Regions from separate parts of the Bacillus paranthracis genome, predicted to be linked through region 1. Evidence: riboswitches for the same ligand, from Rfam matches in the RefSeq annotation. Region 1 holds a riboswitch; each other region holds the start of a gene.

Region 1 (7,653 bases):
GCGTATAATATTATAGTTATCCCATTACTCGGGACAACCCGCGAATGATAAATAAGATTGTTGTTTTATCATCGCTTCTAAACAGATAGACAATGAAAGTAACAGTGGAATACAGATAGGGAGTTATAAAATGAAATTAATTATTGCCGAGAAACCAGATCAAGGTTTGGCTCTTGTTTCACAGTTTAAATATCGCCGGAAAGATGGATATTTAGAAGTAGAAGCGAATGAGTTATTTCCAAATGGAGCGTACTGTACATGGGCAATTGGTCATTTGACGCAGTTATGTAATCCAGAACATTATCACGCAGAGTGGAAAAAATGGTCACTTGATACGTTACCGATGATTCCTGAACGATTTCAATTTGAAGTAACAAAGTCGAAGTATAAACAATTTAACGTTGTGAAACAGCTGTTACATAATCCTCAGGTAACAGAAATTATTCATGCGGGCGATGCTGGGCGTGAAGGGGAATTGATTGTACGAAATATTATTAACCTTTGCAACGTGCAAAAGCCGATGAAACGTCTTTGGATTTCATCTTTAACGAAACAAGCTATTTATCAAGGATTTAAAAACTTGCTTGATGAATCAGACACGATTAATACGTATTATGAAGCATACACAAGATCTTGTGCTGACTGGGTTGTTGGTATGAATGCATCACGTGTGTTTAGTATTTTGTTAAAGAAAAAAGGAATGAATGATGTATTTTCAGCTGGTCGTGTACAAACACCGACACTCGCGTTAATCGTAAAGCGTGAAAAGGAAATAGAAAACTTTAAGTCAGAGCCGTTCTGGGAAGTGTTCGCAACCTTTAATATAGAAGGAAAGAAGTATGAGGGGAAATGGGAGAAGGATAGTGAATCCCGCTTAAAAGACCCTGATATGGCGAATAAAATTGCGGCATTTTGCCAAGGTAAACCGGCAGTAGTGAAGGAAATGAAAACGGAGCGTAAAGAATTTCAGCCGCCGCTTTTATTTAACTTATCATCACTGCAAGCAACGGCAAATAAAGCCTTTAAGTTTTCACCGAAAAAGACGCTTGATATAACGCAAGCACTATATCAAAAAGGGATTGTTTCTTATCCTCGTTCGGATTCCAACTATGTTACCCAAGGAGAGGCAGCAACGTTCCCTGATATTTTACAGAAGTTAAGTCAGTTTGATGAATATAAAGGTTTATTACCAGCTCCGGTTGAATCGATTATGAATAATAAGCGTTATGTGAATGAAAAGAAAGTAACAGATCACTACGCCATTATTCCGACAGAGCAAGTTACAAATCCAAGCAGACTATCAGGTGATGAAAAGAAAATTTACGATATGATTGTTAGAAGACTTATAGCAGCTCACTATGAAGTTGCAATCTTTGACTATACAACGATTGTAACGCTTGTAGATGAACGTGCTGAATTCATTTCAAAAGGAAAACAGCAAATTCAAGAAGGCTGGCGTAAAGTTATTTTCCAAGACGATAAAGATGACGAAACCATTCTTCCAATTGTAGCTGAAGGTGAAGAAGGAAAAGTTGTAAAAGTGAAAGTGAAAGAGGGAAAAACACAACCACCGAAGCGTTATACAGAAGGACAACTTATTACGTTAATGAAAACAGCTGGTAAGTATTTAGAGAATGAAGAGCTGGAGAAAGTATTAAAGAAAACAGAAGGTTTAGGCACAGAAGCAACTCGCGCTGGAATTATTACGATGCTGAAAGACCGTAAATATATAGATGTGAAGAAGAACCAAGTGTATGCGACCGATAAAGGGAAAGTATTAATTACCGCAATCGGTGACAAAATACTAGCTTCACCAGAAATGACAGCGAAATGGGAGCAGCGCCTTGCAGAAATTGGTGAAGGCACGGCTTCACCAGCTACATTTATGGAACAAACGAAAAAGCTATCAGCTAAAATTATTGAAGATGCAGTGGAAATGTCAGAGAAATGGGACTTTACTGGATTGCATGTTGAATCGATTGAGCGAAAAGGATCGAAATTTACAACAGGTAAAAAGGTTGGTAGCTGTAAAAAATGTGATGGCGATGTGATTGATAAGTCAACGTTTTACGGCTGTTCTAATTACAACACGACACAATGTGACTTTACCATCTCGAAGAAGATATTAAGTAAAACAATTTCGCAAAAGAATATGACAAAGCTATTAAAAGGTGAAAAGACCGATTTAATTAAAGGCTTTAAAAAGGGCGAGAAAACATTTGATGCGAAATTAGAGTGGAAAGATAATAAGATTAATTTTGTATTTGAGAATTAAGTTGTTTTAACAAATAAAAATATGATAATTAAATTATATCCTATAGAATAGACGCTTAAAAAAGTCTATTCTATAGGATATTTTTTTTGAATAAGTAGTACTATATATTTTTGTTTGAAATAAAATATACAATAAAAAAATCTTTATAATTGATAATTATTTATTGTAAAACAATAAATAATGTATTAAAATCATTATCATAATAAATCGGTGAGATGCTTTTTATAGAAAGGGAACAAAGCTGTTTTTTATTAGAGGAGGTAAAGCTATGAACGATCAAAATTTGATTATCGAAAATATGGATAACCCTCATGAGTTGGAGAGAATGTATAGAAAAGACCCGAAAGCTTTTAAAAAGTCATTCTCACAAGCATGGGATGAAAACTCTGATTCTCAGGTGCTAGCTGCCTGGTATGAAAGGTTACATTTCAAGGAGACGGCAAATGCGGAAAAAAAGTCGTTGTTTCAAAAAGGTTTCTTATTTATGGGCATGTTAGCTATTCTGGCCGGGATAAGCACCAGAATCATTTTCTACTTTGTCGAACAAGAAGCAATTGCTCCAATTAACCTAGCTTTTGGTGTAATTCCCTTTATTGTCGCTTATTTTGTCTACCATAATACGCCGAAAAAAAGTATTATTTATTCCCTTATAGCGTTGTTCCTAATTTCCGGGATATATCTTAATACGTTGCCATTAAATTATAAAGACAGTATTATCCTTGCTTATTTACATCTTCCTATATTTTTATGGATCTTGGTAGGACTTGCGTTTACAGGAAATGAATATTCAAAAGGCAGTACAAGATTAGCTTATATTAAATTTAATTTGGAATATGCCCTTCTCTACGCCAGCATGGCAGTTAGCGGAATGATTCTAGCAGTATTCACCATGCGTTTATTTAGCTTTGTTGACTTGGATATAGGAGAATTCTATTTTAGTAATGTTGTGTTATTTGGTGCTGCTGCTCTTGCTATTGTGGCTGCATATTTAGTATCAATGAATCTTAAACTTGCTAAAAATATTACACCATACATATCTAAAATTTTTAGTCCACTTGTCTTGATTACGTTGCTAATCTATCTTATAACGGTTATATGGGTCGGGAAAAATCCTTTCTTGGACCGCAATTTCTTAATGGCCTTCAACGGAATACTCCTTGGCGTGTTGGCCGTTACCATATTTTCTATCGTTGAGAGTGATTCGGATGAGAAAAAGAACATTTCAGATTATATAAATTTTGCCTTAATTGTTCTGGCGCTTATTATTGACACTGTCGCTTTATCAGCCATTGTATTCAGACTTTCTTCTTACGGGATTACACCTAATAGACTTGCTGTTTTAGGGGTAAACATACTGATCTGGGCAAATTTAATTTGGATTATGTTTTCCTATATGCGTTTCTTGCAAAGCAAATCAGGACCGACAGCTATCCAAGATGCCGTTACGAAGTATTTACCAATTTACGGACTTTGGGCAGCTTTCGTTATATTTACGTTTCCTATCATTTTTAATTAGAAAGGTCTTGTTAACGTAACGACAAAATTGTTAAAAGAAGATGATAGATGTCATCTTCTTTTAACTGTATAAAAAAACATATTGAAATTATTTTGATGTAAAATATAATGAATTTAGATAATTAAATAAAAACTTCTTATTAAGAGAGGTGGAGGGACTGGCCCTTCGAAGCCTCAGCAACCTTATGTGATATAAAGGTGCTAAATCCTGTAGGATCTAAAATTCCTAATAGATAAGATGCGGTTATAAGTAAACCTTCTTCTTATTTTGAAGAAGGTTTTTTCTCATTTAAATAGAGGTTTTGAAAGGTGGTGAGGAAGAATTAAAGAAAATATACAAGAGGAAAATGGAGGATGCAGTGAATAATGAAATTGAGGATTTAAAAGAGAATAGCACAAGTATTTGGAGCAATAAAATTTTTTCGTATTTTTTCTTAGCAAGTTGCATTTCTTTAATAGGTAATTCTATGGTTACGCTCGTTTTACCGTTATGGGTAATGAAATTAACGAACTCTCCATTACTTGTTTCTGGAGTAAACGTTGCAATTGCGACGACGGCGATTTTATTTGCACCTGTAACAGGAACGTTAGCAGATCGAATGTCGAGAAGAAAGCTTATGATAATTGCGGATGTTATGAGATGTATCGTCATGATTTTAATTGCAGTTATAGCATTTTATAATAAAATGCTATACATTCCGTTACTAATTTTACTTATAATACGCTCAATTGGGAGTGCTTTATTTACTCCGGCTTCAAATGCAGCATTAGTAACATATGTGGAAGAAAAGCATGTTCAACAGGCGATTACGCTGAGGCAAATATCAATACAAACCATATCGGTAGCTATTCCTTTAATGGCTAGCTTTTTAATTAGTATTTTTAATTTTCATGGAGTATTTTTGTTAGATGCAATTACATTTTTTATATCATTTTTAATTTTAATGAAAATTAAATTTCCACGTGAATTAAAAGTAGAAAAGAAAAAGCCTTTTTACGAAGACTTTAAAGAGGGTTTCTCCATATTTAATAGTAATCAATCATTGAAAACATTGCTTATGAGCGCTGCGCTTATTAATTTACTTGGAGCGGCGTGTATGCTTTCGCTACAAGTAATAGTTGTTAGAGAAATGGACCTTTCTACGGGATGGTATAGTATAGTTTTTGCGGCATCACCGATAGGGATTTTAATAGGAGCATTTATTACGAAAAAGATTCGTACATATAAAACGATTACGACTGCTTTTATATTTACAGCTATTATGGGGGTTTTTAATGCTGCAATGGGTACGACGTTAAATCCGGTATTATTTTCAGTTTATTATTTTCTGTCAGGAATTGCATTTGGGGTAAGTAATATATATTTTGGAGTGTTGTATAGAAAGTTAATTCCAAATGAAGTGCAAGGAAGATTTTTTGGTTTTTTAAATTCGTTATTATTAGTATCAACCCCGGTTGGAATTGCAATAACGGGATATTCCTTAGAGTCAATTTCAGCTTCTATTGTATTTATTATAATTGGTATTATTACGTTTCTAGTTTCGGTTATTTCATTTGTAATGATAAATAAGAAATAAGTGTTGTATGAGATTTTTCAAAAATAAAAAACGTCCTGCTATAGGACGTTTTTTATTATATATATTGCCGTCTTTTCTTAATAAGTAACAACACCTGTGAAACACAAGCAAGTACTGGCAGTTCAATTAACGGTCCAATAACGAGTGCAAGTGCAATAAGAGGCTCGTCAGGGAAAGCAGTCACAGCAATAGCAAGAGCAACAGGTGAGTTTCTTGCTAACGTTGTTAAGTTTAGACTTACTGTATCTTTATAAGATAAGCGCATAACGTGCCCGATAAATTGTCCTAGTACAAAATTAATGATGAAGAACAATAGAACAGGAATGAGTAATAATAAAACGACATTCATATTTTGTAGTAAATATTTACCTTGTGATGCAAACATCGCTACGATTGCTAAACTTAAAAATACAATTTGGGCAGAGCTGAAAAATGGAATGAGTTTATTCTCGAGCGTTTCAGCTTTTTTCAGTTTATTCATAATGAATTTTGTAGCGTGTGCAAGTAAAAATGGTAAGACGATTACGATAACAATACTTTCTACTAAAACAGAAACCGCTACAGTCTTCATAACACCAGCGAATAAAAATAAATAAATGGGAAGTAGTAGTACTTGCAAAATTAAATTTACTGGTAAAATCGCTGTAGAAAGTGCTACATTACCTTTTGCTATTTCAGTAAAGATTAAGTACCAATCTGTACATGGAGTAACCATTAGCATTATAAATCCAACCCACAGTGCTGGGTGATCTGAAAGAAATAGTGCTCCTAATCCCCAAGCGAGTAAAGGTGTCCATAAAAAGTTAATAGTAAGACTTGTTCCAGCAAATTTTAAATTGTGAAATCCGTTTTTTATTTCTTTTAATGGGATGCTAAGGAATAATCCATATAGCATGAAAAATAAAAAGGGAACAATAAATTTGTCTGAATACATATGTATAACATTAAATTGTCCAAGTATGATGCCGCATGTAACAGCAAAAAGAATAATAAAAGTTTGAATCTTTTCTATCGTGCTCATGAATGAATCCTTTCTAAATATGAATTTTCCTCTCTAATTTTATTATACAAGTAATAAGGCTGTAATTTGGTGTTCAATTGTATTTTAGTAAATGTTTTTAATTTGAGATTTATTTTTTTATTAAAAGTTACTTGACTAAAGTAAGTGACTATATTACAATCACTTACATAAGGTAATTAAATAACAAAAAGTTTTAATTAACTTTCCTTAAGGTATCAATTGGAACTTTTTATTAGAATAAGAATTTTTATGATGTTGAATAATGAATATGATAAGAAAGTTTAGGTGAAGAAAATGGGATTATTTAGCTCGTTATTTGGTAAAAAAGAAGAAAATACAAAAGTAGAGGGGAATAAAACAATGTCAAAAGTATTATTTGTAAAAGCAAACGATCGTCCAGCGGAGCAAGCAGTTAGTTCAAAAATGTATGAAACATTTGTAAGTACTTATAAAGAAGCAAATCCGAATACAGAAATTACAGAGTTAGATTTATTTGCATTAGATCTTCCTTATTACGGAAATATTGCTATTTCAGGTGGATACAAACGTAGTCAAGGTATGGAATTAACAGCAGAAGAAGAGAAGGCAGTTGCTACAGTAGATCAATATTTAAATCAGTTTTTAGAAGCTGATAAAGTTGTATTTGCATTCCCGTTATGGAACTTTACTGTACCAGCACCATTAATCACATATATTTCATACTTATCTCAAGCTGGAAAAACGTTTAAATATACAGCTAATGGCCCAGAAGGTTTAGCTGGTGGTAAGAAAGTAGTTGTGTTAGGTGCTCGTGGTTCAGATTACTCTTCAGAACAAATGGCTCCTATGGAAATGGCAGTTAATTACGTAACAACTGTACTTGGATTCTGGGGAATTACAAATCCAGAGACTGTTGTAATTGAAGGGCACAACCAATATCCAGATCGCTCACAACAAATTGTTGAAGAAGGTCTAGAGAACGTTAAGAAAGTAGCGGCGAAATTTTAATTAATTGATAGTAAAAATGGAAAAACCAACATGGATGACCATGTTGGTTTTTTAGTCTATTTCTATGTTAAAAAATGTATATTTATAAAATGAATGAAAAGTTTGAAAATAGTATTGCAAAATATTATATATCAAACTATAATGAGTTCAAGAATAGTTGATACTTAAGTTAAATATTCAGAAAATTCAATTAGTTAAAATTGGAAATGACATAGGTTATTTTGAATGGAGGTTATATTATGACGAATAAAGTACCGTTTTCGTTCATAGTTGTTATT
Region 2 (7,653 bases), 1.1 Mb from region 1:
TCTTTGGAAAAGGATGTAACATATGAGAGTTCTTGAATTTGTGAAATTGATGTAAAAGTACTTTGAAAATTGTATTGAAATAATGATTTGTAAAAGGGTACGCCCCTTACTGGGAGGTAAGGGGCACAAGAAATGCAAATTTATTTTAATTTGCTAAAGTAATTGTAATGTATACTTGTTGCAAAATTATGAACAAAACTATTATTTAGTAACTAAGAATAATGTACCAATAAAGGTTAGTGCAGCAAAATAAATTGTGTTATGATGTGAGCAAGTATAAAGCTATGTAAAGGAGGGATTAACATGCCACATGTTGTGTTTCGTGGAATTACTACTGAACAATTAAAAAGCATAAGCAAGCCATTAGTAGAAGAGCTCGCACATATCTGTGAGTGTGGTACGGATAATTTTACCTTGGAACTACCAAGTTCTACGTTTGTATTCAATGGAGAAGAAATAGAAGCGTTTCCTCTTATAGAAGTGAAATGGTTTGAGCGTGGACAGGAAATTCGTGATCGATTTGCCAAGGCCATTACTACATATATAATGGATTTTGGACTTTCAGAAGTAGAGGTTGTATTTACGGTTTTCACAGAATCAGCGTATTATATTAACGGGAAGCATTGTGCAAGTTAGAACTATTTGAAAGATTTTTAAAACATTTATAAGAGGTATAATCACATTGCTATCAAGCTAAGTAAAGCAAATATCCAAAGACAAAAAATGAACTCAATTTTCATAGACAACTAACTTTGAAGAGATAAATTTTTAGTTTTTGGGGACATCAAAATAGTAGCTTGATGGGCATGTGGTGCTACCCATTAAAAAAGAAATAGGAGTGGATATCCTATTTCTTTTTATTAATATAATAAAATGTAACAACTAAATCCAAAGTAATGATAATAATTAGAAGTAACAAGTGCATAAGTGCATCAGTTTTTCCGTTTAGTAAAGACTTTACAAAGAAATCCCATTCTGTTTCATAAGGAGGTTCTACCCAATTTCGTTGCAGTCCTAACATCATTCCATTTATGAAATAGACAATGCTTAATAGAACCCTTCCAACAAATAAAGCAGCTACTTTTATATTCCACTTCTTTATCAGTATTATATAAAGAAGTGGAAATAGTATAAGTACCCAAAAAACGATAATAAAAACTGTATTCATCAGTTTCTACTCCTTTTGTGGATCATAAAGTTATGATCCCCCGCTATTTGTGGGTTGATTAAAGTTTTACTTTATCTCTCCGTCTCAAAAAACTCAATCCATTCCCCATCAGGACCCGCAAAGAATAGGTAACGTGTTCCATCCGGTAATGTTTCGATTTCTTCTCCTAGTAAAAATGTTACGCCATGTTTCTTGAGTCTTTTGATTTCTTCTTTTAATGAATCTACCTTAAAGCAAATGTGATGTACTTTTCCTTCTGCCGGAAGAGAGGAGTTGTAACCTTCAATGAGTTCCAGTATCGTTTCCTTCGATTCTTCCACACCTAAAAAAGCGAGTTTTAAGTCTGGATTCGGGTGTCCCATTCTCTTAATGAGTTGTAAGCCAACTACTTCTTCATAAAATGCGATAGATGTTTCTAGGTTTGCAACCATAAGTCCAACGTGTTCGATTCTTCTAACTGGCATGTAGATTCCTTCTTTCTGAAAATTATATACAATATGTTATTGAAAATTAAGAAAATAAGCAAGATAAAAACCTTACAAATTTTAGCGTGTTATATGGTATAGTGAGAAAGTATGTTTGGGGAGAAGGAAGGAGATTATACGATGAATACACCTACTCAAACTCCTTCATTATCGGAAACGATGAAAGAGTGGCATTATGCATTAGCGTATGAAATTAAACATTGGAAAACGATAGGTGGTAGTAAAATTTCTATCATGAACGGTCGTTTTTTATATACAGATTATGAAAGTACAGTATACGTATTTCAGCTTATTTCGGAAGTAAGCTTGCCTGAAGGTTCACCGATTCGAATTGAGTTCGATGGTGAGGAAGCGACAGGAGAAGTATTATCTGTACATGGATTAGAAATAGAACTGAAATTAAATGATTATATACAAGGTGAAATACGAGAAGCTGTTTTGTACAGTGAACCGTGGCAGCTTTTAGAGCAACTGCAAGAGAGGTTGAAGGAAGCGCGTAAAGATAAGCTGAAACGTAATCGTATAAAGCGTCTTGTTGATGGGACGAGTAGTCCGAAACATATTGAGAAGATGAAAAATCCGAAAAATGAATTGGCGTATCGCTCGTTTTATAATCCGACAACGTACGTATGGGGACCACCTGGAACAGGGAAGTCTTACAATTTATCACGTATTATTTCGGCTCATTATCAAAAAGGAAAGTCGGTACTTGTGTTAGCTCATAGTAATGCAGCAGTGGACGTATTAATGAGTGAAGTAACAAAGCAAATTGAAAAGAAAAAGAAATGGACGCCTGGTGAAATTGTTCGTTACGGTTATAGTCAACACGAACATATACGAAATCATGAAACGTTACTTGCGTCGAAGTTAGTTGAAACGACGAACGGGTCTTGGGGTGAGGAGAGACTCTATTTAGAAGAGACACGACAAGAGCTTCGTGAAAAGATTTTATCGTATAAAGCAACATCTGCTGATAAGAAGCGTATACAAGAGATAGAAAGTGATCTTCGAAAGCAAAAAGCGAAAATTAAAGAAGTAGAAAAAGAATATATTGAAAATGCGAAAGTGATTGGTGCGACTTTATCGAAATGTGCTATTGATTCACTTATTTATGAGCGTACATTTGATTTAGTTGTCGTAGATGAAGTGAGTATGGCGTTTGTTCCGCAAATTGCATTAGCTGCTTCACTTGGAAAACGTATCGTCGTTTGTGGTGACTTTTTACAGTTACCTCCAATTGCGATGGCAAACCATGAACTCGTTCGAAAATGGCTTGGCGAAGATATGTTTTACCATGCCGGGATTGTGGAGTCTGTTAATAAATCAGAAGCACATCCGAACCTGTTTATGTTGCAGGAACAAAGACGTATGCATGCGGATATATCGAAGTTTACGAATTCGTTTATTTATAAAAATAGAGTATACGATCATCCGTCTGTTTCCGAGCGTAAAGAACTTGCGAAACTACAACCGTTCGCAAATGAAGCGAGTGTTTTATTTGATACGAGCCAAATGGGAGCTTTTTCGTTAAAAGACGCTGCTTCAGGATCTCGTTTTAACATTATGTCTGGTTTAGTAGCAATGCAAATGATGTTAATCGGACTGTTAGATGGTGTGCAATCCATTGGTGTTGTGACGCCTTACAGAGCGCAGTCTCGCTTTTTATCAACGTGTATTAGAGAAATGTTACAGAGAACGAAATACCAAAACATACCTGTTTTAGCAGCGACAGTTCATAAGTTCCAAGGATCTGAAAGAGATATGATGATTTTTGATACAGTAGATAGTTATCCGCAAGAACGACCTGGCGTATTATTCTTTGACCATAAAAACCATCGCCTCGTCAATGTAGCAGTGACAAGAGCGAGAGGGAAGTTTATTCAATTATCAGATTGCCACTATATGCGCAAAAATTTATCGAGAAAACAAGCGTTGTCACAATTAACGGCTCATATAGAACGCCACGGAGATGTGTATGATCGCACGACATCAAGACAATTGTGGGAACGGAAAATATCGAAACGATTACGCTGGTTTATGGAAATGAATCTTGAGGAAACGAAAGGGGTATTAAAAGATATTTTAGCAGCAAAACGAAAAATCATTATTTCACTTCCAAGTACGAAACAAGTAGATAAACGAGTATGGCAAGCGTTAATGCGTACAAATGCGCAAATAACGGTGTATAGTGATGGACCAGTTCCACTGAAAAATGTAAAGTTACAAAGACAAAATAAAGCATTCCCGTTCCTAGTAATCGATGATGAAATCTTTTGGGCAGGCGCACCCCTTACATCTCAAATGATGTTTGAAGGTAGTACAGAATTTCCGTACGTATGTGCAAGACTGCAAGCACCAGAAACCATTGGTGTATTAAAAGGGTTTTTAGATATTCGGTAAATTCGGATAGGAATTCCTTGACTTTTATTTGAAATGAACTTAGAATGAATGTAATTTAATATAATTTTATGAAAATTCTTATCACGAGAGGTGGAGGGACTGGCCCTATGATACCTCGGCAGCGGATTCGTTATGAATACTGTGCCAATTCCAGCAAGGTAACTTGAAAGATAAGAAAGAAGCTCAATTTGACTGTATATACAGAAGCCTCTTTCTATCTTTTAGAAAGAGGCTTTTTTACGTGAAAATAAAAGGAGGAAGAAAAATGGGAGCGACAGGAGTAGCGTCACAAAGAAAAAAAATTGAAGAGAGTATCGAAAGAAATAAGGAAAAGTACATAGAAACAAGTCATGATATTCATGGGAATCCGGAGATTGGTAACCAAGAGTTTTATGCATCTAGAACGTTAAGTTTATTGCTAGGTAGTGCAGGATTTCAGTTGCAGCACAATATAGCTGGACATGAAACGGGATTTATTGCGCGAAAAAGTTCAGGGAAACAAGGACCAGCAATCGCATTTTTAGCTGAGTATGACGCTTTACCAGGACTTGGCCATGCGTGTGGTCACAATTTAATTGGCACAATTAGCGTTGCAGCAGCAATTGCATTATCAGAAACGCTTGAAGAAATTGGCGGGGAAGTTGTTGTGTTCGGAACACCAGCTGAAGAAGGAGGACCGAACGGTAGCGCAAAATCGAGTTATGTAAAGGCAGGTTTGTTTAATAATATTGATGCAGCGCTTATGATTCATCCGAGCGGAAAAACAGCGACAACAAGTCCTTCACTAGCAGTCGATCCACTTGATTTTCATTTTTACGGAAAAACAGCTCACGCCGCAGCATCACCTGAAGAAGGGATTAACGCATTAGACGCGGTGATTCAGCTGTACAACAGTATTAACGCACTTCGCCAACAACTTCCGTCAGACGTGAAAATTCATGGCGTGATTACAGAAGGCGGAAAAGCACCTAACATTATTCCTGACTACGCCGCAGCAAGATTCTTCATCCGTGCTGCAACGAGAAAAAGATGTGCGGAAGTAACAGAAAAAGTAAAAAATATCGCACAAGGGGCAGCACTAGCAACAGGCACAAAAGTAAAAATCCATCAATTCCAAAATGAAATCGATGAACTACTCGTAACAAAAACATATAACGATATCGTAGCCGAAGAACTGGAATTACTAGGTGAGGATGTAAACCGTAAAGAAAGACTCGGCATCGGCTCAACTGACGCAGGAAACGTAAGTCAAGTCGTACCAACCATTCACCCGTACATTAAAATCGGCCCAGATGACTTAATTGCACATACGAATGAATTTAGAGAAGCAGCGCGTTCAGAATTAGGGGATAAAGCATTAATTACATCGGCAAAAGCATTAGCAAATACGGCGTATCGATTAATTACAGAAGAAGGGTTGTTAGAGAAGGTGAAGGAGGAGTTTAGAGAGGCGCAGAGGAATCAGGGATAGGTGATTGAAAGGAGTGGATGATCCACTCCTTTTTCTTTTTTGGAAAGCTGGTGCCTATCACTTTATTAGAACGACAATTTTTCCTCAAACTCACTCTTTAAAACAATTAAAGGAGACGATAAGCCGAATTGCATTAAAGAGTCTAAAAATGCAGCGAGAGAATCCATCGAATCGCTCATGACCTTCATCATATAATTAAATTCCCCGCTAATTCGATATAAATCTGTTACTTCAGGAGCGGCATTACAATATTGGATAAAATCAGAGCATTGGCTCGTTTTAAACATGATGAATGCTTGAATGTTTTTATTAATTTTAGAAGGTTCAAATTTCGTTCGGTAAGCCGCTATAACTCCTTGATCTTCAAGTTTATTCATACGCTCCTTTACAGCAGGTTGCGTCATGGATATAATTCGTCCTATTTCTGAAACAGAAATTCTTGCATTTTCATACAACAAGTTCATTATTTTATGGTCGATTTCATCTAGTTTTACTGCATTTTGCATTGTGTAGCCTCCTTATTTTATTTTTTAAAGTGAATCACAAACTATAACTATAATATCATAAGTGAACGAGCTAAATTACCTATAAATCTATATTTAAAATAATTGGTTTTTACATAAAAATATAAGTATAGGTTTTTATCAAACGTAAATTTAGGAAGGATGGAAAAAATGAAGAATCTTGATGGGAAAGTAGCGTTAGTAACAGGGGCGAGTCGCGGAATTGGTCGTGCGATTGCGATGAGATTGGCAAACGACGGTGCATTAGTGGCAATTCACTACGGTCGAAATAAAGCAGCTGCAGATGAAACAATTCGTGAGATTGAATCTAATGGAGGAAAGGCGTTCTTAATTGAAGCAGATCTCAATTCAATTGATAATGTCAAAAAGCTAGTAGAACAATTAAAGAATGAATTACAAATAAGAGTTGGTACATCAGAGATTGATATTTTAGTAAACAATGCAGGGATAGGTACACAAGGGACGATTGAAAATACGACAGAAGAAGTTTTTGATGAAATTATGGCCGTAAATATTAAGGCGCCATTCTTTTTAATTCAGCAAACATTACCGTTACTACGAGCAGAAGGGCGCATTATTAACATTTCATCAGCTGAAGTAAGACTTGGTTTTACAGGGTCCATTGCATACGGCTTAAGTAAAGGTGCATTAAATACGATGACACTGCCTCTAGCTAAACATCTTGGAGAAAGAGGGATAACTGTGAATACAATTATGCCTGGATATACGAAGACAGATATCAATGCGAAATTGCTAGATGATCCAGAAATACGAAATTTTGCTACGAATTCATCTGTGTTCGGTCGAATTGGGCAAGTTGAAGATATTGCAGATGCAGTAGTATTTCTTGCTTCTTCTGATAGCCGCTGGGTAACGGGGCAGGTATTAGATGTTTCTGGAGGATTTTGTTTATAGGGGCACTACTCCATACCTATTAAGCCAACCAAGTAAATTACTAGATATGAAACGATCCTCGTTTCATATCTGGTGATGTATAGAAAGATAGGGATAGGGATGCTAAAAAAGCCTATTCAAACGTGATTTTTTCGCTAGGCAACTTGAATAAGGGGGCTATTTTTAATTATTCATAATCTAAAATAGTCAAATTTAATTTTACAGTAACAATAAAATAAATTATTGACCGCGTGGTACAAAAAAGAGTATTCTATTCATGTTATCTTTAAAATGAGAGGAGGATACGATTGAATAAACGCGGCAGACCTCGAGAGTTTGATTATTCCTCAATTGTAGATGTTGCAATGAAAACATTTTGGTTAAGAGGATATGAAGGGTGTTCTACACAAGATTTATGCAGTGATACAGGACTTGGAAAAGGAAGTTTATACAATACTTTCGGTAGTAAACATGAACTGTATAAACAAGTATTAGAACGCTACCATGAAATTGGGATTAAGGAACAAAGGAAATTGTTACATACTCCAATTCCAGTTAAAGAACGATTAAGTAATTTTTTTGAATGGGCATTGAAAGAAGACTTTGAGAATATTGATCAAAAAGGATGTTTATTGATTAATGCCAGTATAGAACGTGCTAAAAACGATTTAATGGTACAAGAAATTTTCTCGAAGCATGTTGAACTTCTTA
Region 3 (7,653 bases), 1.9 Mb from region 1:
TTGGATTGTCTAAAATTTCATGTGCATCTTGTGTTAATAGAGTAGAAGGTACCTCTACTTCTCTCTCTTTTTCAATATTTTGTACTAGCACTTTCGTTACTTTTACAGGACAACCTACTTGGTGTATAAGTCGCTCTTGGTGATCTGTAATGATACGAACTACTCCGCTACCAACTGTCCCAAGACCTAATAAGCCAACTTGAATTTCTTTCATAATACTGTCCACCCCTCAAAAATTGTGTTTAGATGAAATTATATGAATAAAAAATCTGAAAAACAATGTTTTTTGAACATTCGGAAAAATATAGGTTAATCTTTACAAAGAAAACGTTGCCACGTGTGACACAATCTTTTTTTATAATACATAAGGGGTTTCTTGATACACGTAATAATTCAGCCAATTAGAGAATAATAGATTCCCATGGCTTCTCCACCTTACAAGCGGCTTCTCATTTGGATTATTATGCTTAAAATAGTTTTTCGGCACATCAATATTTAACCCTTTTTGGCGGTCCCGTTCGTATTCTTGCTTTAACGTATCACAACTATATTCACTATGCCCGAGCGCAAACACTTGTCTTCCTTCTTGCCCAATAACAAGGTGAACACCTGCTTCCTCAGAGTTTGCTAATAATGTTAATTCTTTCACCTCTCTAATATCACTCTCTCGTACTTCTGTATGACGCGAATGCGGGGCGAAAAACAATTCATCAAAACCTTGTAACAGTTTCACATGTTGCTCACGGACTTCATGTTCAAATACACCAAACATTTTTTCCTTAAGAGGATACTTTGGAACGCCATAATGATGATACAAACCAGCCTGTGCCCCCCAGCAAATATGAAGCGTAGATGTTACATTCGTTTTTGAATACTCCATAATACGTTTAAGCTCTTCCCAATAATCTACCTCTTCAAAAGAAAGGGTTTCAACTGGTGCTCCTGTAATAATGAGTCCATCAAATTTCTCATTCTCAATATCACGGAATGTTTTATAGAAACTCGTTAAATGTTCCTGTGCAACATTACGAGACAAATGCGATTCCATATGAAGTAAATGAACATCTAATTGCAACGGTGTATTTCCAATTAAACGAAGTAATTGCGCTTCTGTTTCTTGCTTTGTAGGCATTAAATTTAATATAGCAATTTTCAATGCCCGGATATCTTGTGTTTCTGCTCGCTCTTTTGTCATTACAAAAATATTTTCCTCCTGCAACACTTTGCGAGCTGGCAAATCTTTATCAATTATGATCGGCATGTTGTTTGCCTCCGACTAGCGCTGCTTCTAAATCTGCAATAATATCCGAAACATCTTCTATGCCAACTGATAAACGAATTAAATCTGATGTGACGCCAGCTAAGCGCTGATCTTCGGCACTTAATTGTCTATGCGTTGTACTAGCAGGATGTATAACGCAAGTTCGCGCATCAGCCACATGCGTTACGAGAGTTGCTAGTTTTACATTTGAAATAAATTCTTTTGCTGCTTCTAATCCTCCCTTAATGCCGAATGTTAAAACACCACTAGCACCTTTTTTCAAATACTTTTGTGCTAACGAGTAATTTTCATTACTATTTAATCCCGGATAGTTCACCCATTCAATACGTTCATGATCAGCAAGCCATTTAGCAACTGCAAGAGCATTTTCACTATGACGCTCCATTCGTAAATGCAATGTTTCTAAGCCGATATTGCTAATATACGCATTAAATGGGCTCATACAGTTTCCGTAGTCTCTTAATAATTGAACACGTGCCTTCACAATATAAGCTGCTGCACCAAAATTTTGAACGTAACTTACGCCGTGATAACTTGGATCCGGTTCAACTAGTTCAGGATATTTCCCGTTTGTCCAATCGAAGTTCCCTCCGTCAATTACAATGCCACCTAACGAACTTGCATGACCATCAATATATTTTGTCGTAGAATGAACGATAATATTTGCTCCATGTTCAAATGCTTGGCATAAATAAGGAGTTGCTAATGTATTATCCACGATAAAAGGTACTTCCAACTCTTTCGCTGCATCTGAAAGTTCTTTGAAATTTAAAACGTTCATCGCCGGATTTCCTAGCGATTCTGCATAAACGAGTTTCGTCTTATCATTAGCAAGGGCCACAATTTCATCAGCAGTTAAATTCGGATTAAAGAATGTAACATCGATACCAAGTTTACGCAAACTCACTCCAAATAAATTAAACGTCCCGCCATAAACTGTGGAAGAACAAAGCAAGTGGTCTCCGCTACTACAAATATTTAAAACAGCAAGCATAATAGCAGCTTGCCCAGAAGCCGTTGCAACAGCACCTACACCACCCTCTAAATCCGCTAACTTTTGCTCAAATGCAGCTAAAGTAGGATTTCCAATACGCGTGTAGATATATCCTTCTGCCTCTAAATTAAATAGCGCTGCTAAATCATCTGAAGTATCGTATTTATACGTTGTACTTTGATAAAGCGGTAAAACACGCGGTTCACCATTCTTTGGCGTATAGCCACCTTGCACACAAATCGTTCCTTTCCCCCATGATTCTCCCATTTCTCATTCTCCTTTCTTTTATACAAAATAAAAAACTGCCCCTTTCCTGAAAACAAGAAAGGAGCAGTTTGAAACACGCTCTAAAGGCTCTTTCTTATCTCTCAGGGTTATTACCTGCAGGATTTGGCACAATTCCGTTATACGGCTGTTGCCAAGGTTTCATCGGGCCTGTCCCTCCACCTTTTCTTGATAAGACTATGCAATTACCGTTGATTTTATAGCAATAATTTCCTCATGTCAATTAGTTTTTCTGAATGTTCTAAATTAAATACAAAGAACTTAATGTACATAACAGAAGAAATATATTCTATATCCATTTGAAAAAGACCTTTTAAAACCTCCGCTTAATTTACTATTACCAATGCTTGGGGCAGCTACTATCGGAAATGCATTTCCACTTCCAAAACATAACGAAACTACAAATAAAAAAAATAGGCAGTGTGGACAAAGGTTCCACTGCCTATTCTCATTACACATGTTGCTTCAATAATGCATATAACTCCTCAAAATTATGCACTTCATATGTCGGTATAATCCCACTATCATTTAATTTCCTTTCTGGATTAAACCAACAAGTATCAATTCCCGCTACATATCCACCTTTCATATCAGCGCTTAATGAATCCCCAATAATGAGCCCTTCTTCAGGAACAAAGTTAGGAATCCTTTCAAAAACATAATCAAAATACTCTTTCATCGGCTTTTGATAACCTGTATCTTCAGAAACGAAAATATCTTGAAACAAGGCATGTAACCCTGCATTACGTAATCGTTTATCTTGCGTCTTAGAAATACCGTTTGTCACTATATATAAATCGTACTCACTTTGAATTTGATTTATAAATTGTAAGGCACCTTCCATGAGCTGATTTCCTTCTTCTAAGTAACTGCGATAATTATTTTCGAATAATATCCCATCTACTTCTTCCCCGTATTCTTTAAACAAAATTGAAAATCGTGTATTTACAACTTCATCACGATTTATTTTACCTTCTTCAAAAGCAGTCCAAAGACTTTTATTAATTTTTTTATATTGCGCTTCAATCTCGCTAGTGAGAGACATCCCTTTCTCTTCAAAAAGCATACGTAATGCCGATTTTTCTGCCTTTTGAAAATCCAACAATGTATCATCTACATCGAATAATAATGTTTTATATTTTTTCATAAGCCCTTCACACTCTCTTTTCTACAAAAACAAATTTACGTAAATCGTATCATTCTTTCTTGTAAAAATAATAGGAGATATCTCATACTAAACATGAGGTGAAAACATGAAAGTCAGCAGAAATAGCGAAGAAATCTCTCATTACATACAAACTTACAATTTCCATACTCTTTTTTCTTTTGATATCTTACCGTATGCTGAACTACATTCCTTTCAGAAGAGAGAAAAGATATGTAATGAAGGGGTCGATGTTCCTTATCTTTATTACTTAATTTCTGGGAAAGCAAAAATATATATGAGTCACAAAAACGGAAAGGTCTCCTTGATTAACTTTATTCAGGCACCTTCGTTCATTGGGGAATTAGGATTAATTGGCGTAGAATCTGTTACGAAAACGGTGGAAGTAATGGAAGATTGTATATGCTTAGCGCTTCCTCTTAAAGATTGTCAGCATCTTTTGTTACAAGATGCTACCTTTCTACAGAAACTATGCAAATTTATCGGTGAGAAAACCATTACCCGAACAGAAAGTTATGCTAAAAATAATAGTTATCCGTTCGAAAATCGATTAGCGGCGTTTATTCTATTAACAGAACAAAATAACAGTTATATAGAAAAACATACTGAGGTTTCGGAATACTTAAATGTTAGCTACCGTCACCTTTTATATGTATTAAACCAATTTTGCCAACAAAATTACTTAAAGAAAGATGGAAGAACCTATTACATACAAGATCGAATTCAGTTAGAAAAACTAGCTGACGAACTTAAAATATAAAAAAGTAGCATTAACGTTTATCTGTTAATGCTACTTTTTTGAGTGACGATTCTATTTTCAATTAAAATTTACTTGCTACTTTAGCTGCTTCTTCAAGACCAGCTGTAATGATTTCTTCTGCTTTATCTGGGAATTGGTTATGTCCTTCAATAACTACTGTTTCCATGTTTGTTGCGCCGAAGAAGCCCATCATGCTTGCTACATATTTAACAGCCATTTCTACTTCTGCTGCTGGACCTTCAGAGTATACACCGCCGCGCGCGTTTAATAATGCAATCTTCTTATCTCCAATTAGACCAACTGGACCTTCTGGCGTATATTTAAACGTTTTACCAGCACGGTTTAAATAATCAATATATGTGTGTAACACTGCTGGAATCGTTAAGTTCCATAATGGGAAACCGAAAACGACTTTATCAGCTTCTAGGAATTGATTTAAATACTTATCAGCAACTGCTACTGCTTTTGCTTCCTCTTCAGTTAAATCAAACCCTTTACCAGCTTTGAATGTACCATTAATCATATCTACGCCTACATATGGTAATTCTTCTTTATATAAATCAAGTTCTACTACTGTATCGTTTGGATGCGCTTCTTTGTAACTTGCTAAAAACGCTTCATATAATTTTACACTAACTGCTTGTTCCGCTGGACGGTTGTTTGCTTTTACGAATAAAACTTTTGTCATTATGTTTTCCTCCTAGTACTAACTCTTCTGTTGTTATATGCTTTCAAAAAAGGTATCCCTTGTAATTGTTGTTTTGTTGCTTACAAACATATTTTATCTTTATATCAAGACAATTTCGTCCTCACATAGACGTATTTTTCCATAAAAAAAGTCCACCTTCTAAAGGCGAACTAGGTCTTACGACTTTCGTCTTATACAACTCCATTTTTTACTGCATATAATGCTGCTTGCGTACGATCAGATAAATTCAACTTACTCAAAATACTACTTACATGAGCTTTTACCGTTTTTTCCGTAATAACTAAAACAGAAGCGATTTCTTTATTACTCATCCCTTTCGCTAATAGCTGCAATACTTCATTTTCTCTCGCTGTTAACACATCCACTTGAATAGAAGGCTCTTCTTCCTTTTCTTCTACAGGTAATGTTTGAGAGAGAAGAGCATTTGCTATATCAGGATGTAATTGAATATTACCTTTATATGCACTTCGAATAGCCTCAACAAGCTGATCCGGTTCTACATCTTTTAAAATATACCCGCTTGCTCCAGCCCTTAATGCTGGTAACACATGCGCCTGATCAGAAAAGCTAGTTAATACAATTACTTTCACATTCGGATATTCTTTTTTAATACACGCTGTCGCCTCAACACCATCCATTTCGGGCATATATAAATCCATTAGTACAACATCAGGATTCGTCTCCCCTACTTTCATTAGTGCCTCTTTCCCATTACTTGCTTCTCCAACTAACTCTATATCTTCCTGTGTACTTAAGAAAAATGCTAATCCTTTTAAAACGACTGTATGATCATCAACTAACAATACTTTTATTTTCACAAACTTCCCTCATTTTCACATCATAATGGTACGTTTACTTTTACACTTGTCCTTTTCTTATCACTTACAATTTTAATTGTTCCACCGACTAATTCTACTCTTTCTCGCATCGTAGTCATGCCAAGTGATTTCTTCTCTTTTATATCCTTTTCTACGAAGCCGGTTCCTTGATCGACTATTTCTAACGATACATTCTTCTCCGTCACTTTGAAATAAATCGTCGCTTCTCTAACATTTGCATGCTTACTTACATTATTTAAAGCTTCTTGTCCAATTCTCCATAGCGCTTCCTCTACTACGCGTGGCAAATCACGGACACCTGTAACTTGTTCTCGAATTTTCAAACCCAAACTTTCACCATATTGCTTTAAAGCTGGTAATAATCCTTTCTCCAAACCCGCTGGACGTAATTGCCAAATTAACGTCCTCATTTCTTTTAAAGCTCCTTGCGCTAGTTCACGCATGTCATGCAAAGATCGATCCACTTTTTCGTTTTGACCTTTTAAAACCGCCTCAGCGCCTTTTGTCATAAAGGTTAACGAAAATAACTTTTGTGAAACAGAGTCATGTAAGTCCCTTGCTAATCGATTTCTTTCTTCCATTCGTACGAGTTCACGTCGTTGCTCATTTAACCTTAAATTTTCTATCACGAAAGAAATATGATTTGTTATTGCTTGAAGTACATCTAACGTATTTACATCAAATTCACCATTATTTGAACTAACACATAAAACACCAAATATGTGAGTTTGAATCTGTATTGGGGTGGCGATAACCGTCCTATTAGAGGCAATCTTATGACTGATTTGATCGTTTAATAAAATAGGTTCACCTTTTTCTAACGCTTCTTTCGCCGCTTCTTTTATATCCTCCTGCCATTCTTCCTGGCAATAAGATGCCCGCAAGGATAATTCTTTCTCTTCCCTAATAAAGAATGCGACTTGATTCCACTGAAACACTTCACCTAATTGATCTACAACTTTTTCAGGCAATATATTAAATTGATGAATCGTTCTTAAAACTTGAATGAACCGTTCTAATTTCACATAATAATGTGCTCTTCGCTTTTCATTTTCATATAACTTTGCTCGTTTTAAAGCCGTTCCAATTTGGAAGGCAACTGATTGAAGCAATACTAATTCTTCTTCTGAAAAATGTGTTTTACCTGGGCTTGCCACATTTAACAAACCAAATTTTTCTCCTCCAGCCTTTAAAGGAACCGTAGCATGATGAAGAATTCCTTCTGTATCTCCCCAATTATATTCAATTGCATTATTAATTCTTTTACATTCAATAATATTAACAGCTCGCTCTAGTTTTCCTTCCACAAAGCCACGTAAACACCAACATTCCCCTTCACACATCGGGCGTTTGTTTTCATATGTAAGTGCCTCTGGTAATTGATAATCAATTAATTTTGTATATCTACCATTTTCATCCGCAAGAAATATCCATCCTGTCGTTAAACCTGTTACACTAAGTAATTTTTCTAGCACTGCTTGCAATACATGATATGTATCATTTGATGTATTTAGTGTTTCTGCAATTTCTTTTAATATAACTAATTCATTTGTACGATTCTCTTGAAACATAATTCGTCTCCTACATACAAGATTTTACATAGTTCCTAACATAAATCA
Region 4 (7,653 bases), 2.4 Mb from region 1:
AGCGGAACTCAGTCAACCAAGCTGCTTCGTTTACTTCGCTTGCGCGTTGACGGATTGTTTCTTGATCGAAAGGTAATGTACCGATTGTCATGTTTATGCTCCTCTCTTACGCTTCTTGCTCTGTTGTTTCGTCTTCAATACCTAATTCTTTTTTAATCCAGTCGTAACCTTCAGCTTCTAGACGTTGTGCAAGCTCAGGTCCACCAGATTTAACGATACGACCGTTCATCATAACGTGAACGAAGTCTGGAGTGATGTAGTTTAATAAACGTTGGTAATGCGTAATCATTAGGCAACCGAAGTCTTCGCCGCGCATTTCGTTAATACCTTTAGATACAACTTTTAATGCATCGATATCAAGACCTGAGTCAATTTCGTCTAAGATTGCGATTTTTGGCTCAATCATCATTAATTGAAGAATTTCGTTACGTTTTTTCTCACCGCCAGAGAAACCTTCGTTTAAGTAACGTTGTGCCATTTCTGGATCCATTTCTAGGAATTCCATGTTTTTATCTAATTTACGGATAAATTTCATAAGAGAAATTTCATCGCCTTCTTCACGACGTGCGTTAATTGCAGAACGTAAGAAGTCAGCGTTTGTTACTCCGCTAATTTCACTTGGATATTGCATTGCTAGGAATAGACCTGCTTGTGCGCGCTCATCTACTTCCATTTCTAATACATCTTCACCGTCGATGATGATGCTACCTTCTGTTACTTCATATTTTGGGTGACCCATAATTGCAGAAGATAAAGTTGATTTACCTGTTCCGTTAGGTCCCATAATTGCGTGGATTTCTCCACCTTTTACTTCAAGGTTTACACCTTTTAAAATTTCTTTGCCATCAATTGATACGTGTAAGTCTTTAACCGTTAATGTAGAACCAGCCATCTCAATACCTCCATTAATCCTATATATACATTTTAAAAATTCCTAAAACGTTCATATTCTCATTTTATTCTCATTCTAATTTTATATCAAATAAAATGATATCGCAAACGATGAAAAAAAGTAACAATTTTTTCACAAATGTATATAAGTATTTCACTTGCATCCTTATATGATACACCTTTCTTCTTATTTATATAAAGAAAAAAGGACTGGTAAATTTCCAGCCCTTTCCTTATATTTATTCACTTACCGGAAGTACAGCACCTTTATATTCTTTATTAATAAAATCTTGAATTTCTTTTGAATGCAGTACTTCTACTAGCTCCTTAATTTCTTTTTTCTTCTCGTCACCTTTACGAACTGCAATAATATTTGCATACGGAGAGTCTGATCCTTCAATCGCAATTGCATCCTTTGTTGGATTTAGTTTTGCATCAATTGCATAGTTTGAATTAATAAATAAAGCATCTCCTTCATTATTTTCATATAACTTTGGTGAAAGCCCAGGCTCTACATCTGTTTTAAACTTTAAGTTTTTCGGATTTTCTACAACATCTTTTACTGTTGCTTTCACAACATCTACACCGTCTTTTAGTTTAATAACGCCGCCTTTTTGTAACAATGCTAGCATACGGCCACGCTCCGCTACGTTATTACTCATAATCACTGTCCCGCCATCTGGTAAGTCTTTTAAGCTTTTATATTTCTTCGAATAAATACCCATTGGCTCTAAATGAATTTTTCCCGCGTTTACAATTTTATATCCTTTTTCTTGGATTTCTTTATCTAAATAAGGAATGTGTTGGAAGTAGTTCGCATCAATTTCCTTATCCGCTAACGCTTTATTTGGCAACACATAATCTTGGAATTTTTTAATTTCTAATTTAATTCCCTTTTTCTCTAATATCGGCTGTGCCTTTTCTAAAATAACAGCGTGCGGTACGTTAGAAGCTCCCACAACAAGCTTATTCTCCTCTTTCCCTCCGCAAGCAGCTAATGTAAATACAGACAACGCTGTAACAACTGACAATAGAATCTTTTTCATATGATGTCCCCTTCTCCTGTATAATTATGTAGTTATAAAAAAGGCTGGCATACACCAGCCCTTTTACAGCAATTATTCTTTTACAGGAACAACTGCCCCTTTATATTCTTTATTAATGAAGTCTTCGATTTCTTTAGAATGTAATACTTCTACAAGAGCTTTAATCTCTTTCTTATCTTTATCGCCTTTACGAACAGCTACTACGTTTGCGTATGGTGAATCATTACTTTCAATTGCAATTGCATCTTTTTCTGGGTTTAACTTCGCATCAATTGCATAGTTTGAGTTAATTAGAACAGCGTCGCCTTCTTTATTGTTATACACTTGTGGTAATAAACCAGGCTCAATATCCGTTTTGAATTTTAAGTTTTTCGGATTATCCGCGATATCTTTTGGAGTTGCTTTAACTGGATCTACCCCATCTTTAATTTTTAAAATGCCTTCTTTTTGTAAAATTGCTAAACCACGTCCATGATCAGCAACTGAATTACTCATAATAATTGTTGCTCCGTTTGGAAGCTCTTTTAAGCTTTTATATTTTTGAGAGTATACACCAATTGGCTCTAAATGAATTTTTCCTGCTACTTCAAAATCATATTTTTTATCTTTAATTTCTTTTTCTAAATACGGAATGTGTTGGAAATAGTTTGCGTCTAAATCCTTATCTGCTAACGATTTATTTGGCAACACGTAATCTTGGAATTTTTTCACTTCTAATTCAATTCCTTTTTTCTCAAGTAACGGTTTTGCCTTTTCTAAAATTTCAGCGTGCGGTACGTTAGAAGCACCAACAACAAGTTTCTTTTCATCTTTATCTTTGCCGCCACAAGCAGCTAACCCAAAAATAGAAGTTGAAATAAGTGCTGTAAGTAATAACTTTTTCATTTGAAACATCCTCCCGTTTTTTATTATCGTTTATCTATTCGAGTCGTTACACGATCACCAATCCATTGAATGAAAAATACAACTAGTAATACACAAATTGTCGCAACGATTGTTACGTCGTTATTTCCTCGTTGGAATCCTTCTAAATAAGCAAGTGTTCCAAGGCCACCAGCACCAACAACTCCCGCCATTGCTGTATAGCCTACTAAAGCAATTGTCGTAACCGTAATACCAGATACTAATGCTGGTAACGATTCTGGAATTAACACCTTCAAAATAATTGTGCTTGTTTTTGCTCCCATCGCTTTTGAAGCTTCAATTACACCTTTATCAATTTCACGAAGGGCGATTTCAACCATTCTCGCGTAAAACGGTGCCGCTCCAATAATTAAAGCTGGAAGTGCTGCACTCGCTCCAAGAATTGTTCCAAGCAGAATCTTTGTGAATGGGATTAATAAAATGATTAAAATAATGAACGGTATCGAGCGGAAAATGTTTACGAACGCTCCAATCGCCGTGTTAACCGCTTTGTTTTCCCATAAATTATCTTTCGCTGTCATAAAGAGTAACAATCCTAAAATGAGTCCTAAAACAAATGTGGCAAGAGCTGCGATTGCCGTCATATATAACGTTTCACCCGTTGCTTCTAACATTTGATTCCAATCAACATTTGTGAGTAATTTATCCATGTGCAATCACCTCCAGCTCTACTTGATCTTGATGTATTCCCTCTATTGCTTGCTGAATCGCTGTTTCCTCACCATTTAAATGAACAACTAAACTACCGTAAGAGCCGTTATTCGTTTGTGCAATATTTCCTTGCAAAATGCTAACTTCTATATCACTGCGCTGCATTAACCTTTGAAGTACTGGTCTTTCTACCGCTTCACCGATAAACTGCAAACGAATTACTTTTCCATCTGGATATTTTTCAATTAAACTTTCAATCGTTTCATTTGTATCTTCAGAATCCGTTAACTGCTGTACAAATCGTTTCGTAATGTCTTGCTGTGGATTACGGAATACATCAAGTACTGGACCTGTTTCTACAATCTTCCCTTTCTCCATTACCGCAACACGATTACAAATCTTTCGAATTACGTGCATCTCATGTGTAATAAGTACAATTGTTAAGCCGAGACGCTTATTAATATCTAATAGTAAATCTAAAATTTGATCTGTCGTTTCTGGATCAAGAGCTGACGTCGCTTCATCACATAAAAGTACTTGTGGGTTGTTAGCTAATGCTCTTGCAATCCCAACGCGTTGCTTTTGCCCTCCGCTCAGCTGAGATGGATACGCGTCTCCTCTTCCTTCTAATCCAACAAGATGAATTAGCTCATCAACGCGTTTTCTTCTCTTCGCCTTATCAACACCTGCAATTTCAAGTGGGAACTCGATATTTTCACGTACAGTTCGTGACCAAAGTAAGTTGAAGTGCTGAAAAATCATTCCGATTTCTTGCCTTGCCTTACGAAGTTCGCTTCCTGTAATTGCTGAAATGACACGATTTGCAATTGTAATTTGGCCAGAAGTTGGTTTCTCCAACTGATTGAACAATCTAATTAAAGAACTTTTTCCAGCGCCACTATATCCGATAACACCAAATATTTCACCTTTATCTATTTTTAAATTGGCATTATCTACAGCAGTGACATCACCGCTTTTTGCTTTATATATTTTCTTTACATTCTCTAATAGAATCATGGTGTATCACCCCTTTTTTGTTTAGGTCGACTCCGCAATTTTTTATTTTTGATGCGTGTAGTCCACCGTTCTCATTACTTTTATTATTTGAATGTCCTCCACATTCAAACAACAAAAAAACCTTTCCGCTTTAGAGAAGCAGAAAGGTTTATATGCGTATATAACAACATTATCCCTCTCTCTCATCTCTCAAAGCATTTGCTTTGCAGGAATTGGCACCATTTCAACATAAGTTGACGGTTGCCGGGCTTCACAGGGCACAGTCCCTCCACCTCTCTTGATAAGAGAAATCAGATTACATTTTCGTCTGATTTGTAATTTATGAAATTGTCTATATTTTATGAATTGAATTGTATCAATATCCACACACCATGTCAACAGAAATTTTTGTAAAAAACGAAACTTCAGAATTTTAAGCGCCCACTGACATCGGTTTACATATATGAAACATCGATTCAATTAATAACATCGTTCGATACGTTCCCGAATATTGTATACGTCCATCGTTCATTAACGTTTGCAATCGTACATTGCCATTCACCAATTGTTTTACATCTTCTTCATCTACACAAACGATTTGCTCCGTTCCTCTTTCTTCTTTCAACAGTTCTATATAATCTCTTGAAATTTGTAACGAACAACTTTCATCTCCAAAGCGGAAATTAACAGTTTTTTCTCCTTGTCTTAAAAGCGGCTCTAAATGATATTGACCATTAGCGTAATTTACAAATGATTGAAGCAAAGAATATAATTCCACTCTAAATCACATCCTTCATATCACTTTCTATTACATACCATTCCCTCTCACTAAAGAGCAATCCTGTTACTTTCGCTCGACAAATACTGTAACCACCCTGCATCTCGACATATTTCCCAAGAAATATGTCGAGGCGGCAAAAACTTTGCCGCCTACTTTAATTCCGTATATAAATATTCAACCGAATGAAATGCATATATCTTCTTCATGAGTGTCCCATTTTCAAAAACAAGTAAACAAGGTACACTTTCAATTCCATACTCTTTCGCGAAATGCGGAGCATAATTTAAATCTAACATTCCAATTTTGAGGTCTTCAATTGTCATCTCAACGACTGTTAACATCTTTTTTGCTAATTGACATGTTCCACACATTGGAGTATATACATATAACACTGTTTTTTCTTCATTCTCTATTAAGGCTGTAGCTTCGGCTCCTGTCCAGTCAATCACTTCTATCATTCCTTACCGTAAATATTCTGTATAAACGTCAATGTCAGCTCCCCATAATACATTTGCTAAGTGTGAAGATGGCGCTGTTGCCACTTCCCGGTACGAGCGATCAATATAAATATGCTCTGCTTGCGGAAATTCTTTTCGAAACTGTTTCCTTAACTTTTCTCCAGCATCATCAGCATCCACTAGCACATACACTTCCTTATCAAAAAACTGATCAACGAGCTCATCCATTTTCGACAAACCAATTGTACCATTTGTACAAACAATTTCCACCGGTTCACGAATAATAGATTCAATCTTTCTTCTATCTGATGTACCTTCTACAATAATGACTTTTTCTACATAAATCATATGTCATCACCCGATCACCATATACTATACAACCTTTAACTTAGTATATAGTATATTCGTTATTTTCATGTTGTTTCCTGTTTATTTTTGCAAAAGAAAAGCGGAACCGACTGCTTAGCCCTGTTGGCTAAGGTTCTTTCGCACAGAAGACGCTTTTTGTCTTCTCGTGCGGAAGGTTCTTAGACATGAAGGGCTAGGAGGTGGAGCTAGACAATGAAAAGCGCAAGCGGCTCGTTCAGAACAGGAGGACACCCGAACTCCTGAACTAGAGGCGCCTTTTGCCTCAAGTGAAGGAGTGAAATGACCGACTGTTCTAGCCGCTGGAGCTGGATCATAATAAAAAGCGCAAGCGGCTCGTTCAGATTGTGAGGGGGATGGAGCTTCTGACGTAAAGGCGCTTTTTGCCTTGCAGGAAGAAGTGAAGCCACCGAACAATCTAGCTGCTGGAGCTGGATCATAATGAAAAGCGCAAGCGGCTCGTTCAGATTACAAAGCCCCATGAAACCTTATCGAAAAACATTCATTCCTATAATAGCTTATTCATTTGCGCTCGTTTTTAAATGCATTATGTAACACAAAATAAAAAAGGACAGCACAAAGGCTGTCCTTCAGTCGACTATAATTAGTCTTGGTTTGTCATTTCTGCATATTTTTCAGCAGTTAATAACTTCTCAACTTGGCTTGCATCAGAAAGTTCAACTTTAACCATCCATGCACCCTCGTATGGAGATTCGTTAACAAGTTCTGGTTGGTCACTTAATTCTTCGTTTACTGCTACAACTTTACCGCTTACAGGTGCGTATAATTCAGAAACTGTTTTAACAGATTCTACGCTTCCGAATGGCTCGTCAGCTTCGATTGTTGCACCTACTTCTGGAAGTTCAACGAATACGATATCGCCTAGCTCACTTTGTGCAAAGTGAGTAATACCGATAACAACTTCATTACCTTCAGTTTTTACCCATTCGTGTTCTTCAGAGTAACGTAAATTATTTGGAATGCTCATGACTGTACCTCCAGTGAATGTATTAATTATGTAAAAATACCTTATTGGTACTTTTTCCACACACTTTCAAACTGCTCTTCGTTAAAACCAAGTGTTACCTTCGTTCCATCTGTTACAATTGGACGTTTAATCAACATGCCATCAGATGCTAAAAGCTCGTACATTTCGTCTTCACTTGCATCTTTTAACTTATCTTTCAGACCAAGTTCACGGTAACGCATTCCACTTGTATTAAAGAATTTTTTTAATGGTAATTCACTTTTTTCATGTAAATTACGTAAATCTTCTTTTGATGGTGGATTTTCAACAATATGAATCATCTCATATGCTACATCGTTTGCCTCAAACCATTTCTTTGCTTTTTGACATGTGCCACACTTTGGATATGAATAAAATGTTACTGTCATAAATTCACCTACTTTTTTACTAACCTTTACCTTTATCATATAGAAAACGTTTTATTATTTCAAACGATTATTCGCTAAACTTTTACTTATTTCGTGATAATTTTTAATAATCCTGCAAATTTTTCTTATTTTTCCGCCATTTGTT

What was found. Region 1 has a riboswitch for S-adenosylmethionine ahead of NLJ82_RS09450 (MFS transporter). Riboswitches for the same ligand answer to the same signal wherever they lie in the genome.
Region 2: another riboswitch for S-adenosylmethionine. It lies ahead of NLJ82_RS15130 (M20 family metallopeptidase); the one in region 1 lies ahead of NLJ82_RS09450 (MFS transporter).
Region 3: another riboswitch for S-adenosylmethionine. It lies ahead of NLJ82_RS26670 (bifunctional O-acetylhomoserine aminocarboxypropyltransferase/cysteine synthase); the one in region 1 lies ahead of NLJ82_RS09450 (MFS transporter).
Region 4: another riboswitch for S-adenosylmethionine. It lies ahead of NLJ82_RS24485 (methionine ABC transporter ATP-binding protein); the one in region 1 lies ahead of NLJ82_RS09450 (MFS transporter).

What each region holds. Positions count from the first base shown of each region.
Region 1 is NZ_CP101135.1:1,854,441-1,862,093, forward strand. Features, by position in the region: gene topB (DNA topoisomerase III) at 131-2,275, shown strand; gene NLJ82_RS09445 (DUF4153 domain-containing protein) at 2,544-3,791, shown strand; SAM riboswitch class I at 3,925-4,030, shown strand; gene NLJ82_RS09450 (MFS transporter) at 4,138-5,367, shown strand; gene NLJ82_RS09455 (arsenic resistance protein) at 5,423-6,388, opposite strand; gene NLJ82_RS09460 (FMN-dependent NADH-azoreductase) at 6,683-7,375, shown strand; gene brnQ (branched-chain amino acid transport system II carrier protein) at 7,615-7,653, shown strand, end outside.
Region 2 is NZ_CP101135.1:2,951,501-2,959,153, reverse strand. Features, by position in the region: gene NLJ82_RS15150 (DUF1904 family protein) at 304-636, shown strand; gene NLJ82_RS15145 (hypothetical protein) at 848-1,168, opposite strand; gene NLJ82_RS15140 (VOC family protein) at 1,240-1,632, opposite strand; gene NLJ82_RS15135 (AAA domain-containing protein) at 1,744-4,053, shown strand; SAM riboswitch class I at 4,129-4,230, shown strand; gene NLJ82_RS15130 (M20 family metallopeptidase) at 4,319-5,524, shown strand; gene NLJ82_RS15125 (Lrp/AsnC family transcriptional regulator) at 5,590-6,030, opposite strand; gene NLJ82_RS15120 (SDR family oxidoreductase) at 6,199-6,963, shown strand; gene NLJ82_RS15115 (TetR/AcrR family transcriptional regulator) at 7,251-7,653, shown strand, end outside.
Region 3 is NZ_CP101135.1:5,151,182-5,158,834, forward strand. Features, by position in the region: gene NLJ82_RS26660 (homoserine dehydrogenase) at 1-214, opposite strand, end outside; gene metA (homoserine O-acetyltransferase MetA) at 356-1,261, opposite strand; gene NLJ82_RS26670 (bifunctional O-acetylhomoserine aminocarboxypropyltransferase/cysteine synthase) at 1,245-2,543, opposite strand; SAM riboswitch class I at 2,635-2,739, opposite strand; gene NLJ82_RS26675 (YjjG family noncanonical pyrimidine nucleotidase) at 3,013-3,708, opposite strand; gene NLJ82_RS26680 (transcriptional regulator YeiL) at 3,815-4,486, shown strand; gene NLJ82_RS26685 (FMN-dependent NADH-azoreductase) at 4,548-5,174, opposite strand; gene NLJ82_RS26690 (response regulator) at 5,366-6,013, opposite strand; gene NLJ82_RS26695 (GAF domain-containing sensor histidine kinase) at 6,034-7,605, opposite strand.
Region 4 is NZ_CP101135.1:4,702,617-4,710,269, forward strand. Features, by position in the region: gene sufD (Fe-S cluster assembly protein SufD) at 1-91, opposite strand, end outside; gene sufC (Fe-S cluster assembly ATPase SufC) at 107-892, opposite strand; gene metQ (methionine ABC transporter substrate-binding lipoprotein MetQ) at 1,131-1,937, opposite strand; gene metQ (methionine ABC transporter substrate-binding lipoprotein MetQ) at 2,010-2,822, opposite strand; gene NLJ82_RS24480 (methionine ABC transporter permease) at 2,846-3,511, opposite strand; gene NLJ82_RS24485 (methionine ABC transporter ATP-binding protein) at 3,504-4,529, opposite strand; SAM riboswitch class I at 4,709-4,816, opposite strand; gene NLJ82_RS24490 (hypothetical protein) at 4,942-5,286, opposite strand; gene NLJ82_RS24495 (thioredoxin family protein) at 5,439-5,747, opposite strand; gene NLJ82_RS24500 (toprim domain-containing protein) at 5,751-6,095, opposite strand; gene gcvH (glycine cleavage system protein GcvH) at 6,718-7,101, opposite strand; gene NLJ82_RS24510 (arsenate reductase family protein) at 7,143-7,508, opposite strand.